DNA from 2 places in the Pseudomonas berkeleyensis genome. Region 1 is predicted to be linked to the other one. Evidence: predicted binding sites of a transcription regulator. Region 1 holds the regulator's gene; the other holds the start of a gene.

Region 1 (4,317 bases):
ATTCGACGAGAAAGGCGGTACCCGTCTGGGTCTGTCCGAGCAGGCGCAATTTCAACGTATCGCGCAGCTGGTAGAGGTTAAGGCGGGTAGTGTCGATCTTCAGGTCGGCACGATCGGTGATTGGCGCCAGCAACTGGCTCTCGTAGGCGATGGCTTCGGCCAATGAGCGATTGTCATTGGTCAGCGGGTGGCGACGGCGGGTTTCCGAGAAGCGCTTGAGCAGGGTTTCGTCTTCGGCATCCAGGTACAACACGTCGCAACGGATGTTGCGTTTGCGTACTTCATCGAGCAGCTCGGGAAAGCGGCGCAACTGGCTCAGCAGGTTGCGGGCATCGATGGAGACCGCTACCTGCGGCAGCAGCATGTCGCTGTGCGGGAGAAAACGTTCGGCCAGATCCGGCAGCAGGCCGGCAGGCAGGTTGTCGATGCAGTAAAAGCCATTGTCCTCGAGCACATCGAGGGCGGTGCTCTTGCCCGAGCCGGAGCGACCGCTGACGATGATCAGGCGCATGCTCATTGACCGTTCTGAATCTCGACTATCAGCCGGTAGAGCTCTTCACCGTTCGCCGCCTGACGCAGGCGTTCACGAACCTGCTGGCTTTCGAGCATGCCGGCGATCTGGCGTAGCAGTTCGAGGTGGGCGTCGGTTGCCGCCTGCGGTACCAGCAGGACGAACAGCAAGTCGACCGGTGCGCCGTCGATGGCGTCGAAGTCCACGGCCGCTTCCAGGTGCAGCACCGCGCTGATCGGTGCGCTGCATCCCTCCAGGCGACAATGGGGAATGGCGATGCCGTTGCCGAAGCCGGTGGAGCCAAGCTTTTCGCGGGCAATCAGGCTTTCGAAGATATCCTGGGCATCCAGGTCTGACAGGTCGCGCGCGATCAGGTTGGCGATCTGTTCGAGCACGCGCTTTTTGCTGCCGCCCGGCGCGTTCACCAAGGAACGGCCGGGGGTCAGGATGTTTTCAAGTCGGATCATGAAGGATGGATGTTAGCGGGCTGTGGCGCCTTGCAGGCGGTCGAGCTGCTTTTCCTTGTGCTTGATGAGTTGGCGGTCGAGCTTATCGGCCAGCAGGTCGATAGCTGCATACATGTCCGAGTGCTCGGCGTTGGCGACGACTTCGCCGCCAGCGATGTGCAGGGTGGCTTCGATCTTTTGCTTGAGTTTTTCGACCTCCATGGTCACCTGAACATTGGTGATCTTGTCGAAGTGACGTTCCAGTCGGCCGAGTTTCTCGCCGATATAGTCACGCAGGGCGTCGGTCACATCCAGCTGATGTCCACTGATGTTGACTTGCATACCGCTTTCTCCTTGTTGCCTTGTGTAAGAGACGGATTCCATGAGAATCCGCCACCGGAACACGTTGGCTTGGAGGCAGGTCGCCTCCTTGGCCTACATCAGTCGCTTGCGTTCGCTGGAGGGCGCTATACCGAGGGATTCACGGTATTTGGCAACCGTCCTGCGGGCGACTTGGATGCCTTGTGCCTCCAGTAAACCAGCGATCTTGCTGTCGCTCAACGGCTTTTTCGCGTTTTCTGCTGCAACCAGTTTTTTGATGATCGCGCGGATCGCGGTGGACGAGCATTCACCGCCTTCGGAGGTGCTGACGTGGCTGGAGAAGAAATATTTCAGCTCGTAAATACCACGCGGGGTATGCATGAATTTCTGCGTGGTAACGCGTGAAATGGTCGACTCGTGCATGCCTACCGCTTCGGCGATGTCATGCAGTACCAGCGGTTTCATCGCCTCGTCGCCGTAGTCGAGGAAGCCGCGCTGGTGCTCGACGATCTGCGTGGCGACCTTCATCAGGGTTTCGTTGCGGCTCTGCAGGCTCTTGATGAACCAGCGTGCTTCCTGCAACTGGTTGCGCATGAAGGTGTTGTCGGCGCTGGAGTCGGCGCGTTTGACGAAGCCGGCATACTGCGGGTTGACGCGCAGGCGTGGCATGGCTTCCTGATTCAGCTCAACCAGCCAGCGGTCGTTGTGCTTGCGCACGATGACGTCCGGCACGACGTATTCCGGTTCGCTGGATTCGATCTGCGAACCCGGGCGTGGGTTGAGGCGCTGGATCAGGTCGATGACCTGCTTGAGCTCGTCTTCCTTGAGCTTCATGCGCCGCAGCAACTGGGCATAGTCACGGCTGCCGAGCACTTCCAGGTAGTCGCTGACCACCCGCTGGGTTTCGTTCAGCCACGGGGTGTTGGCAGGCAGCTGGCGCAGTTGCAGCAGCAGGCACTCACGCAGGTCGCGGGCACCGATGCCCGCTGGCTCGAACTGCTGGATGCGGTGCAGCACCACTTCCACTTCGTCGAGTTCGATATCCAGCTCGGGGTCGAAGGATTCGGTGACTTCCTCGAGGGTTTCCTCCAGGTAGCCATCGTTGTTGATGCAGTCGATCAGGGTGGCAGCGATCAGCCGATCCTTGTCCGACATGGGCGCCAGGTTGAGTTGCCAGAGCAGGTGGCTTTGCAGGCTTTCACCGCTGGAGGTGCGGGTGGTGAAATCCCACTCATCGTCGTCATTGCTCGGCAGGCTGCTGGCGCTGGTCTGGTAAATGTCTTCCCAGGCGGTATCGACCGGCAACTCGTTGGGAATACGCTCGCCCCAATCGCCTTCTTCCAGGTTGTCCACTGTCGGAGCGGTTTCCTGGTAACTCTCTTCCTTGCTCTGGGTAGCGGGCGTTGCGCTTTCGGCGCCGTCGGCCATCGGGTCGCTATTGTCGAAGTCGTCGCCTTCTTCCTGGCGCTCGAGCATGGGGTTGGACTCCAGCGCCTCCTGGATTTCCTGTTGCAGATCCAGGGTGGACAGTTGGAGGAGGCGGATAGCCTGTTGCAGCTGAGGGGTCATCGTCAGCTGCTGGCCCATCTTGAGGACTAGCGATGGTTTCATTGCAGACCTTAATTTACCGGCGAGTTACGCCTTCCACATCAGGGCGCCGAAGCGCCGCCAGGAAGCAAATTATATGCCTGATGTTGTCGATTTTGCCTAGGGGTTGCCATATTTCTGTAGTGAAATACTCGCAGACCTACAGGCGGAACTCGTGCCCCAGGTAAACCTCTTTCACCGTCTGGTTGGCGAGGATGGTCTCGGCATCGCCTTCGGCGATCAGTTGACCGTCGTTGACGATGTAAGCCGTTTCGCAGATATCCAGGGTTTCGCGCACATTGTGATCGGTGATCAGGATGCCGATGCCCTTGGTCTTGAGGTGATGGATGATCTGCTTGATGTCGCCCACGGAGATCGGGTCGACACCTGCGAAGGGTTCGTCGAGCAGGATGAACTTGGGATTGGTCGCCAGGGCGCGGGCGATTTCCACACGGCGGCGTTCACCGCCGGACAGGCTCATGCCGAGGCTATCGGCAATGTGGTGGATGTGGAATTCCTGCAGCAGGCTTTCCAACTCCGCCTGACGGCCGGCGCGATCAAGATCCTTGCGCGTCTCGAGAATGGCCATGATGTTGTCGGCCACCGAGAGCTTGCGGAAGATCGAGGCTTCCTGAGGCAGATAACCGATACCGGCACGAGCGCGGCCGTGCATCGGTTGATGGCTGACGTCGAGGTCGTCGATCAGCACGCGGCCCTGATCGGCGCGCACCAGGCCGACGATCATGTAGAAGCATGTGGTCTTGCCGGCGCCGTTGGGGCCGAGCAGTCCGACGATCTGGCCGCTTTCGATGCTCAGGCTGACGTCACGCACGACCTGGCGGCTTTTGTAGCTTTTAGCCAGGTGTTGGGCTTTGAGTATGGCCATTACTGCTGCTGATCCGCGGGTTTGTTCTTCGGTTGGATGACCATGTCGATACGCGGGCGTGGCGTGGCGACATTGGTGCCGGTGGCGCGACCCGCGTTGACGATCTGGCGGCGGGTATCGTAGACGATCTTCTCGCCTTCGAAGGTATTGCCTTCCTGGATCACCTTGGCCTGGTCGATCAGCACGATGCGCTCGTTGCTGGCGAAGTACTGGATGGTACGGCCATAGGCCTTGACGATGTCCTTGTCCACGGCCGGCTTCTGCTCGTAGTAGGCGAGATTGCCCACCGAGGTGAAGACATCGATGTCACCGCTGTTGGTCTGGGTGATGGTCACGGTATCGCCGGTGATCTTCAGGGTGCCCTGAGTGATGATCACGTCGCCGCGATAGACCGCTACACCTTGCTTGTCATCCAGTTCGGCGCTGTCGGCCTGGATGCGGATCGGCTGGTCGCGATCCGATGGCAGAGCCCAGGCAGCCGCGCTTCCCAATGCGGCGCCGAGGCTGAGAATCAGGGGGAGGGTATTAACGAACCTCATGCTGGCCTCTTACGTTGGACGGCAGGA
Region 2 (4,317 bases), 1.5 Mb from region 1:
TTTGGCGATCAGCAGCAGGCCCTGCTCCAGGGCGAGGCCGATCAGGCCGACGACGATGATGGCGATGAGAATGTGCTCGACGTTGAGGTTGTTCCACTCGTCCCACACCCAGAACCCGAGGCCAATGCCCCCGGTGAGCATTTCTGCGGCGACGATCACCAGCCAGGCCACCCCGATGGACAGACGAATGCCGGTCATCAGGTGCGGCAGCACGGCGGGGAAGAGGATGCGCGTCAGCACCTTGAACTCCGACAGCTTGAGCACGCGGGCGACGTTCAGGTAGTCCTGCGGCACGCTGGCCACGCCAGCGGCGGTGTTGAGGATGATCGGCCAGATCGAACTGATGAAAATCACCCAGATCGATGCCGGGCCGGCGGCCTCGAATACCAGCAGGCCAATAGGCAGCCAGGCCAGCGGCGAGACCGGACGTAGCAAGCTGATGATCGGCGCGAGCATGCCGGCGAGGAAGGCGAAGCGGCCGATGGCGAAGCCCAGCGGAATGCCCACCAGCGCCGCCAGACCAAAGCCGACGCCGACCCGGCCAAGCGAGTTGAGGATGTTCCAGCCGATACCCATGTCATTCGGGCCGTTGTCGTAGAACGGATCACTGAACAGCACCAGTGCTGACTGCCAGGTGCTCAGCGGGCCGGGCAGGCCTTCGCTGTAACTGGCCAGCAACGACCAGAAGCCGATAAAGGCGAGAATACCGAGGAGCGGCGCGACGCTGGCCTTGCACAGGTTGCCCAGGGTTTCGAGGCTCGGTAGCAGGGCCGTGGGCGAGAATCGCGGTTTGACGCTTTGCGGCAGAGGCGTTTTCAGGGGCGCATTCATATCGACCTCCGATCAGGCTTTGATGGCAAAGGAATCGGCGTAGGCGGCCGGGTTCGTGCCGTCCCAGACCACACCATCGATCAGTGTGCTGCTGCGTAGCGGGCTGCTCGGCACCGCCAGCTTCAACGCGCTGGCCGCCTCGCTGTAGAGCTCTGTCTGGTTGACCTGCGCCGCCACGGACGCGTAATCCGGCGCATCCTTGAGCAGGCCCCAGCGCTTGAACTGGGTGAGGAACCACATGCCGTCGGAGTGATAGGGGAAGTTGACGCTGCCGTCCTTGCAGAAGGCCATGGCGTGCTCGTCCTTCCAGCTGTTGCCCAGGCCGTCTTCATATTGGGCAAGGAAGCGCGGCTCGATCACCTGCACCGGCGCGTTGACGTAGGCCTTGCCGGAAATCAGCTTGGCGGTGCTCTTGCGGTTTTCCTCGCTGGCCTCGATGAAGCGGCTGGCATCGAGCACCGCCATGATCAGTGCGCGAGCGGCATTCGGATACTGCTCGATGAAGGCGCGGGTGGTGCCCAGTACCTTCTCCGGGTGATCCGGCCAGATCTGCTGGGTGGTGGTCGCGGTAAAACCGATCTTGTCGAAGATCGCCCGTGCGCCCCAGGGCTCGCCGACACAGAAGCCATCCATGTTGCCGACACGCATGTTGGCCACCATTTGCGGTGGCGGCACGACGATGGTCTTCACATCGCTCATCGGATTGATGCCGACGCTGGCCAGCCAGTAATACAGCCACATGGCGTGGGTGCCGGTGGGGAAGGTCTGGGCGAACGTCAGCGGGTTGCCGCCTTTCTTGACGTGCTCGGCCAGTTGCGCGCCATTGGTGACACCCGCTTCGCGCAGTTGCTTGGAAAGGGTGATGGCCTGGCCGTTCTGGTTCAGGCCCATCAATACGGCCATATCCTTCTGCGGGCCGGCCAGACCTAGCTGGGCACCGTACATCATGCCGTAGAGCACATGGGCGGCATCCAGCTCACCGGTATTGAGTTTGTCACGCACACCGGCCCAGGACGCCTCCTTGCTTGGGGTGATGCTCAGACCGTACTTCTCGCCGAAGCCCTGCGTTGCCGCGACTACCACCGAGGCGCAGTCGGTCAGCGGGATAAAACCCACTTTCAGCGCGGCCTTTTCCGGGGCGTCGGAACCAGCTGCCCAGGCAGCGCTACGCAGTGAGGCAGGGGCCGAGAGCCCAAGGGCGGCGATACCACCGAGTGCGCCGGCCATGGCGATGGATTGCTTGAGGAAATTGCGGCGGCTGCTGTCGACGGTCTTTTTCGAATCACGATCGGTCATGGGCTGATCTCTTTTTCGGGCGCATAAAAAACGGCGTACGTCAGATCACCTCGATGGGAGGAAGGTGACCTGACGGACGCCGTTGTCCGTGATCCTCGGCCCGCCGCCGTTGGCGTGCTACACAGGATGCTTGCCGTGATCTAGCAAGTGGCTTGCCAGTTCTGTTTCCTGGATGCGTTTGCTTTAGCCGGCTGGCTCGCAGCGCATTCTCTACAGGCGTTCCTGAGGTGTTTGCCGCCTGCTAGCGGCGGGTTTTTGGCCTGGGCCGGTGCACGTCGTTATGAGCCAATGTCGTGCACGGCTATAGCTTGCTGAGCTTTTTTGGGTCGGTACTCGCTCCTACGAGGCCGGTTGGATATGCGCTTCTTCGACGAAGTCGCGCAACCAGCGCAGCACCTCCACGGCTTCCCAGCGGGCCGGGTCGAACAGCGCGTAAGCGAGCCCCTGATAACCGACCACATCCAGTTGCCGGTGATAGCCCGCACGCTGTAACAGCGCTTCGATCTCGGCAAAGCAGGTATTGAAATGCTGGCGATTGAAGGGCGTGCGACTCTCGGTGACGATGCCTTCGAGCAGCAGCTCATCGACCATCTCGCGCACGCGCTCCAGCGGCATGCGGTTCACTCGGTGTTTCAGCTGCAGTACGTCCAGCATGATGGCGCTCCTGTGCAATCGTTCATTTACCTGCCAACTAGGGTAATCGAAAAATACTGTACAAATAAACAGTATTGAGTGATAGTGGCCTCACTCAGGCGACAACAACCCGTCCACCGTGCAGATGTGGGCGCCTTGCAAGGGGGTATTGGCAATGCAACAGATGCTGATGACGATTGTGCTATTGGCCCTGCTCAGCGGCTGCGCGCAACCGCAGATCGAGCGACCACAGGCCAATGGTGCCTATCTGGTGATCGAGGGGGAGCAGGCCTGGGCCGTACTGGTTTCCGATGGCCAGCGAGTCGAGGAGGCAGGCGTCGTGCTCGATGTGATTCGTCTGCCCAGCCATCACTCGAATATCGCCGCCAGTTACGTGATCGAAACACCCAACTGCGGCAAGCTGCAGTGGCTGACCGAGCGGCACGGCGCCGCAGAGGGAGAAACCACGCTGTTACCGGCGGCGTTCAACGAGCAATTGAGCCGGCCAGGTTGCGTGTTGGCACAAGGCCTGAGCCGAGCCTGGACGGCCCTCGACTATTCCGGCTGACGCACAGGGTTTGCCGTGCGCATCAATACTCACAGCAGTTAAATGTCCGAAAAAAGCGCCGCGACCTCAACGGAAGCGGCGCTTTTCATTTTCCCAGTACCGCGTGCTTACATCAGATGCTGTTTGTCGATCTCAATCGCGGCATCGAGGGTTTCCAGCAATGCCTTGCGCACCTTCAACTTGGTGTTCTTGTGCGCGGCCATGTTGATCTTCTTCATCTGTTGCGCCGCGGCCTGTGCGGTGGGCAGCAACTGTTCGGCCGGCACTACCTTGTCCAGAAAACCTGCATCAACCGCGCCTACCGGGTCGAACATCTCGCCATTGATCACCGAACGGTGGAACGCTGACTTGCGGAGGCGATCACGGGCCAGTTCGATGCCGACATGGTGCATGGTCATGCCGATCTGCACTTCGTTCAGACCGATGCTGAACGGGCCTTCGACTCCGATGCGGTAGTCGGACGACAGCAGGATGAACGCCCCCTTGGCCACGGCATGGCCAGGGCAGGCCACGATGATCGGGTAGGGGTGGGAGAGCATGCGCCGCGCCAGAGTCGAGCCGGCAGCCACCAGGTTGATCGCGTTCTGCGGGCCGGAGGTCATCACTTTCAGGTCATAGCCACCGGAGAGAATGCCCGGCTGTCCGGTGATGATGACGATGGCGCGATCCTGTTCCGCACGATCGAGCGCGGCATTGAATGCGGCGATCACGTCGGGCGAGATGGCGTTGACCTTGCCATTGCTCAGGGTGAGGGTGGCGATGCCGTCTTCGAGTTGGTAGCTGATCAGGTCGCTCATGGCAGTTTTCCTTGTTAGAGCCGTGGGGCCGAATGTGGGCAGAAGGTACTCAGCCCAATCGCTCTGGTAAAGCGCCGCGACTGACCGGTGAGTCAGTGTTTTTGCCTATCGCGGCCATACCGGATGGCAATTGGCCGAGTGCAAAACCTGGGCTTTAAGGTGAGCAGCGTACCGAAGGAGCTGCTCATGAAT

The links. Region 1 encodes sigma-54, which starts transcription at its own class of promoters, with help from an activator protein. Its sites were predicted from a motif close to ANTGGCATNNANNTTGCTNT; they were not measured.
Region 2: a site for sigma-54 is predicted at 2,268-2,287, ahead of HS968_RS14350 (CmpA/NrtA family ABC transporter substrate-binding protein). Genes of this name have one in related genera too.

Annotation. Positions count from the first base shown of each region.
Region 1 covers NZ_CP059139.1:4,602,911-4,607,227, reverse strand. Annotated here, with positions in the region: gene rapZ (RNase adapter RapZ) at 1-511, opposite strand, end outside; gene ptsN (PTS IIA-like nitrogen regulatory protein PtsN) at 514-978, opposite strand; gene hpf (ribosome hibernation-promoting factor, HPF/YfiA family) at 991-1,299, opposite strand; gene HS968_RS21340 (RNA polymerase factor sigma-54) at 1,393-2,889, opposite strand; gene lptB (LPS export ABC transporter ATP-binding protein) at 3,026-3,751, opposite strand; gene lptA (lipopolysaccharide transport periplasmic protein LptA) at 3,751-4,290, opposite strand; gene lptC (LPS export ABC transporter periplasmic protein LptC) at 4,277-4,317, opposite strand, start outside.
Region 2 covers NZ_CP059139.1:3,074,447-3,078,763, reverse strand. Annotated here, with positions in the region: gene ntrB (nitrate ABC transporter permease) at 1-831, opposite strand, end outside; gene HS968_RS14350 (CmpA/NrtA family ABC transporter substrate-binding protein) at 844-2,127, opposite strand; gene HS968_RS14345 (transcriptional regulator) at 2,467-2,781, opposite strand; gene HS968_RS14340 (hypothetical protein) at 2,936-3,328, shown strand; gene HS968_RS14335 (crotonase/enoyl-CoA hydratase family protein) at 3,436-4,125, opposite strand; gene HS968_RS14330 (hypothetical protein) at 4,312-4,317, shown strand, end outside.